Linked DNA regions of Bdellovibrio bacteriovorus. The protein of the gene in region 1 interacts with the protein of each later gene in a pairwise test. Links are inferred from orthologs where the notes say so. Each region holds a gene or a part of one and is shown on either strand. Other genes may lie near its edges.

The links.
Region 2: the proteins of mtgA (region 1) and AZI87_RS03575 interact in binary tests that used the Escherichia coli proteins (3 or more experiments, as listed by UniProt). The link is inferred for Bdellovibrio bacteriovorus from one-to-one orthologs.

Annotation. Positions count from the first base shown.
Region 1 is NZ_LUKD01000001.1:437,250-440,516, forward strand. What follows is about bases 232-2,978. They hold mtgA (monofunctional biosynthetic peptidoglycan transglycosylase), read right to left. Parts: upstream 2,105-2,978; coding sequence 1,358-2,104; downstream 232-1,357. Other genes in these bases: AZI87_RS02035 (MFS transporter), read left to right, coding at 232-247; AZI87_RS02040 (AlkZ-related protein), read right to left, coding at 232-869; AZI87_RS02045 (hypothetical protein), read right to left, coding at 853-1,266; gloA (lactoylglutathione lyase), read right to left, coding at 2,115-2,591; AZI87_RS02060 (DUF4360 domain-containing protein), read left to right, coding at 2,775-2,978. Also shown: more of AZI87_RS02035, read left to right, coding at 1-231; more of AZI87_RS02040, read right to left, coding at 180-231; more of AZI87_RS02060, read left to right, coding at 2,979-3,267. UniProt on the Escherichia coli protein: Peptidoglycan polymerase that catalyzes glycan chain elongation from lipid-linked precursors. May play a role in peptidoglycan assembly during cell division in collaboration with other cell division proteins.
Region 2 is NZ_LUKD01000001.1:758,610-761,609, reverse strand. It holds AZI87_RS03575 (penicillin-binding transpeptidase domain-containing protein), read left to right. Parts: upstream 1-510; coding sequence 511-2,490; downstream 2,491-3,000. Other genes in the region: AZI87_RS03570 (RecQ family ATP-dependent DNA helicase), read left to right, coding at 2,681-3,000; AZI87_RS03580 (hypothetical protein), read left to right, coding at 175-510; rsmH (16S rRNA (cytosine(1402)-N(4))-methyltransferase RsmH), read left to right, coding at 1-194. UniProt on the Escherichia coli protein: Essential cell division protein that catalyzes cross-linking of the peptidoglycan cell wall at the division septum. Required for localization of FtsN.

The DNA.
Region 1 (3,267 bases):
CCGCGGTATTATCTGGAATGAAACCGTTCCGAATGAGTTGCGGGGACGTCTTTCCGGGATAGAAATGATCTCGTATATGTCAGGCCCCCTGATTGGCAATGCGCGTGCGGGCTGGATGGCTGCGAAAGTCTCTGTGCCTTTTAGTATCAGCGTGGGCGGAGCGATCTGCGCTGTGGCGGTTATCGTGACGGCGTTTTGTCTTCCAAAGTTTTGGCGCTACCACGGACACGCCTCGCATACTTCATAAATAAATTTTCTTCGCCGAGGGTTTTTAATAAGAAGGCCTCGGCCTTTTCTTCACTGATCTCTTGAGACTGCAACCACAGGTCTTCAAACAAAGTCTGTGTCGCTGCCATGTTGAGCGAAGGAAAACTCGAGTCGTCGACTTCGCCAAATCCGACAATGAAAAGATAATTCCACAACGGCTTCATCGCGCGATTGTAATGGCTTTCCATCATCTTCCCCTGCCAGCCCAAATTTTCCTTGATGATTTTTGTCGACTGGGGCGAATCCATCAGGAAGCTATCCAAAGCCTCTTGCGAGGCCTTCGGCAAATGAATAAAACCTTTCGATGTTCCCAGGTAAGCCAATAAATTTATGAATACTTTTTTAGAGAAGAACGTAGCCCGATTGCGAAACCACTTCGCATAGACGACTTCTTCGCTGCGAGACAGTTCTTCGCGCAAAATCCACATTTCTCCTACACGATCATCGGCATCGGAGTCCCAGCCCCACACCATTTCACTGCGCGGATAAAGCTCCGACCACAGACTGGAAGGCTCCTTTTGATTTTGCAAAGGATAAACTAAAAGACACCCGCGGCGCTCGATGGCTTCCACCATCTTTCTTTTTTTAGTCTTCGACGTCATAGTTAGAATAGTCTAACTCGGTCTTCATCGGAGCACCAGCCTCTAACCATGCTTTTAACAAACTATATTGTCGGGGGGTGAGGCTTGCGTTCATCGGCATAGCACGTTCAACAATGGTCTTTTGATAAATACGTTGCGCGTTTTCGAGGACTTCTTCATACACATCAGTTCCGATGCCTCCGCGGATCATTCCCTGCGCCCGATTGTGACATTCGTAACAGCTGGCTGCGAAGACTTCACGGCTGACGATGAAAAACTGCAGATCCTCGGCCGCCACGGGCTTAGAATCGCCCACCGGTGCCAAAGTTCCCTCTTTGTCGTTCTCATCTTTGGAGCCACTGCAGGCACTAAAACAGACGGATAAAAGCAAGACCGCGAAGAAAGACGAAAGTCTCATGAAGCCTCCTAAGATTTGCACCTCCCCATTTTGAAAGAGAATGCACTTAGGTCAATGTGTAGTTCATCACGGATTTGCTAAATGCTAAGAGCTAGTTGATTTCGTCTTCGGATTCGAATTTAAGATCGAGGAAATCTAACAAAGAAGCATCGGCCGCTTTCGGAATTTCTGGAGCCACACGATTCAAGATACGTCTTTGCCGAGCCATCACATAAATCGACGGTCGATCAATGCGGAAACGACGGGGATTAGGTAACACGGCTGCAATGAGAGAAGCCTCTGCCGGAGAAAGTCTTTTAGCAGTTTTTTTAAAGAACTTTTGTGAAGCCGCTTCCACACCATAAACGCCAGGACCTAACTCGATCACATTTAGATAAACTTCCAAGATGCGCTCTTTCGGCCAAACGAACTCAATAAGAACTGTGAAGTAAGCTTCAAAGCCTTTGCGAATCCAATCTCTTTGTGGCCATAGGAACACATTCTTTGCTGTTTGCTGACTGATGGTCGACGCACCCTTTTTACGCTTATGGGTTTTGTTGTATTTCAGGGCTTTTTGAATGGCGTCGTAGTCAAAGCCGTTATGCTCAAAGAAGCGATAGTCTTCGGCTTTTAAAACAGCTCTTTGCACAGAAGGCGAGATTTCTTCTAGGGACACCCAGTCTTTCGAGATCCCCACAAACTTTTCACCCCACAGGGACTCCACCGAGCGAATCACCATCAGGGGCGTGATAAAGACCGGCACGAATCGATAAAACAAAACGGCACCCAAGCTGCTTACAAAAAAGAGCAGCACAAGCTTCGTGATCCAATTTCGAATTCGGGGCCAGTATTTTTTCATGAATAACGTTCTAGAGAAGACCTGGTTGCACGATCTCAACCCAATAGTCATCTGGATCTTTGATAAAGGCGATATTTTTCATGCCGCCTTCACCCAGTTTTTTCTGAAAAGGCACTCCCATGCGCTCAAAACGGGCGCAGGCTTCTTGAATATTGGGAACAGAGATGCAGATATGACCAAAACCACGAGGTTCCGTGTTTCCGTTGTGGTAAGGCGTCTTTTCTTGCTCTTCAGTACCCCAATTGTGAGTTAACTCTAGAACGGCTTGTCTGCCGAAGGTGTATTTGGCATTGGCTTCATTTTCGGAAGGCACGGCCTCCCCTTCAGGAACATACGCTAGAAAGAAAAGGGAAAACTTCCATTCAGCATAATCCAACTTACGAACCAACTTCATTCCCAAAACGTTTGTGTAAAATTCCAACGACGCTTTGGGATCTTTAATGCGCATCATCGTATGATTAAATACGTAACCTTTTGTCTCTGACATAATTTTCCTCTTGCGTTCAAACTAACATAAATTGGTAACACCATAAAGACCGCATTTGCGAGGAAGGCTAGAAACCCCACCCAAAATGCCACCAGATTCATTTGGCCTAGCCCTTGCTATACCCCTAACCAGGTGACCGATGTCACCACTCTTCGGGGGAAGAGAGTTTAATTGGGGGAAACTATGTGGCGAGGACTCGCACATCTAACTGGTCTTTTGGTTTTGGCATTATCAATTCAATCCAACGCACAAACTCCGCCGGGAGTTCGTATTCAAAGTATTCAAGCTGTTGGCAGCGGATGTCCTGTAGGTTCACACAGCGCTAATATTTCACCAGATGGTCAGACGTTTTCTCTTCTATTAGATAATTTTGTCGCCTCATCGACAATGCAAAATCCCATCGCTCGTTTGATGTGTGAATTGAAAGTCAGCTTCTATGTTCCAGCCGGATGGACTTTTGCGGTTCTTAGCGCCGATTACCGTGGCTTTGCTTACGCTGAAGCGGGAACCGTCACACAACACCAAGCTCTTTATTCTTTTGATGGCAGTAAACCTAAAAACGAAAGACCGGGCTACGAAAACGGTGGAACTTACAACTTCCGTGCTCAAGAATTCAGAGGTCCCTACAACGACAACTATTACATCAAACACAATATCGATCCGCGAGTCGCACCTT
Region 2 (3,000 bases), 320 kb from region 1 along the record:
CCGTCATTTCTTTCCACTCTTTGGAAGATCGTATTGTGAAAAATATCTTTAAAGAGGCGGAAGATCTTGGCAGATCCGTTTATAAAAAAGTGATCGTTCCCACTCAGGAAGAGTGTGACAAAAACTCTCGCTCGCGTTCCGCGAAATTGAGAGTCTTCGAGAGGAGTGCTCAGGATGAGCTCGGAAAACTTTAGGCAGCTAAAACCTTTTTTTAGCATTCTAGTTATCATCTTTACTTTGTTTTCCATCGTCTTCCTGCAAATGGAAGAACGCCGCATGGGCTATAGCGTTTTGAAGCTGACTCGCGAGCATAAAAAAGTGTGGGAAGAAAAACGCACCAAAGAAATTGCGCTCGCGAAAATCACACGCCCCCAACTTTTGGATACGATGGCTCAGCAGAAGTTCACTCTTAAAAAGGTGCAGGCCAATCAGATCATTCACTTAACGGGCCCCGTGACGAATGATGTAGAAAAAGTAGTGAATAAAGACATTGCGAAAAAGGACCTGTAGTTGAAATCACGTATTGTCATCATCTTTGTTGGTATATTGGTTCTGTGGTCGGCGCTTATCCTGCGTGCAGGATATTTGCAATTTCTTCCGAACGACCGATTGAATTCTTTGCAGAACCGTCAATTTCAAACCAAGGTCACGTTGCAGGCCCGCCGCGGAGCCATTGTCGATAGCAATGGACGTGACTTGGCGATGTCAGCCGCAGCGTACTCTCTTTATGCAGATCCCAAAATTATTGAGAATCGCAAAGTCGCTGCGAAAAAATTGGCGAAGGCTTTGAATCAGTCTTATGAATCCGTCTATGCAAAAATCAAAGATGGCAATCGTCGATTTGTTTGGATCCAGCGTATGTTGGATCAGGCGACGGCGGATGAAATCAAATCCTGGGATATTCGCGGCCTTTCTTTCGTTGAAGAGTGGCGCCGTGTGTACCCGAACGAAACATTGTTAGCGCAGACTTTGGGATTTCTGGGAATTGAAGGTCAGGGGCTTGAAGGCTTAGAGCTTGGATACAATCAACTTCTTGCGGGTAATCAAAAGAAAGTATCCGTGAAGAGAGATGCTCGTGGACGTCCCCTAATCAACGATGGTTTGATGTTTATTGAAAATCCAGAGGGCAGTGAGCTTCGTCTGACCGTGGACTCTGAACTTCAATACCGACTTGAAAGTGAACTCGCCAATGCGGTTTCTACGTTTGAAGCCGATCATGCCGTGGGTGTGATCCTGGATGCAAAAACTTCTGCGGTTTTAGCTTTGGCTTCAGCGCCGACGTTTGACGTTAATAAAGCGATGAAGGCTCCGGGCGAGCATCGCCGTAACAAAATCGTGACCGATGCTTTTGAGCCGGGTTCAACGATGAAGACTTTCGTGATTGCGGCCGCTTTGCGTGACGGTTTGATTCAACCAAACACGAAGTTCTATTGTGAAAAAGGAAGCTTCAAAGTAGGTGATCGCATCATTCGTGAAGCGGAAACGAAAGAAAAGTTCGAAGATCTGACAGTGAGCGAGATTCTCGCGGTTTCTTCAAATGTCGGTACTACGAAGATCGCATTTAAGATGGGATCGGACAAACTTCGCCAAGGTCTTTTGGATTTTGGCTTTGGTCAAAGGCTGGGCGTAGATCTTCCGGGTGAAGCTCGCGGCATGGTGCAAGCCCTTCCTTGGAGACAGCACTTATTGAGTAATATCTCTTTCGGTCACGGTATTTCAGCGACACCTTTGCAAGTGGCGAATGCATTTGCAGCCATTGCCAACGGAGGGGTGTTGAACACACCATACATCGTTCAAAGCATTCGTGACGCCGAAACTGGAGAGTTGAAAGAAACGGAAGTGAAACCCATCCGTCGCGTTCTTACTGCCGAGCAAGCCGCTCAAATGCGTGCGATGCTTGTTGGAGTCACTACTACGGGTGGTACGGGTGGCAATGCTCGTGTGGATGGATTCATGGTCGGTGGTAAAACTGGAACGGCTCAAAAAGTAAATCCGAACGGACGGGGTTACCTCAAGGGCGCCTACATTTCTAGCTTTGGCGGATTTATTCCTGCGAATGATCCGAAGTTTGTAATTTACGTGGCGGTGGATTCTCCCCGCAAAGCCTATTACGGTGCGACGGTCGCGGCTCCTTTATTCTCGCGCATGGCTTCGTACGCGGTTCGTAAAGAAGGGATTGCCCCACTTCCAATGGCCGAAGTTTCGACTGTCGATAAAAAAGTTCGTCGTATTGCTGCCGAACCGAAACCAGTTGTGAAAATTCCACCCAAAGAAGTTTTAACGGCGACAGAGTTAGACAAAGCCACGGAAGTGGTTACGGGCGAAACAGTTCCGAACTTAAAGAACATGACGACTCGTGAAGTACTTCGTCGCATCAACGGTCAAGACTTGAAAGTGAAATTTGTCGGTCAAGGTGTTGTCGCAGATACAATTCCGGATGCGGGTTCCCTGGTGCCGGAAACAAAAGAAATCACGGTTATAATGAAATAAAAGTAAAGGGAAGATTGCAGTGATCTTCCCTTTTTTTTTGTCCGAGGTTTCTTCAAACATCGGCCACTTGTGTCAGCCTTTTACTCCCCAGTTAAAAGCTATTCCCAGTTCATTCTTTGCTCGAAGAGTTTCAAAGCGAAGGCCAGATTGTTGTTGCCTCGCTGAATTCTTTCACAGAAAGTACACGGGTATGGAAATCCAGCAGGCGTCGCAGTCAGATCTTTTAAAAAAGTACTTCAATCTTCCGCAGTTTCGTCGCGGGCAAAAAGAGATCATCGATGCTGTGCTAGCCAAAAAAGATGTCTTAGCCGTTCTGCCTACGGGGGGCGGTAAATCTTTATGCTATCAATATCCGGCTGTTCACTTTCAAAAACTCGTGATCGTCATTTCGCCTTTGATCGCTTTGATGAAGGACCAAGTCATGTCTTTACAAAGGCTGGGTATTCCGGCGGGATGCTTGCACTCTGGTCAGTCAGACGATGAAAAACGCGATGTTTTTGCAGAGTTGAA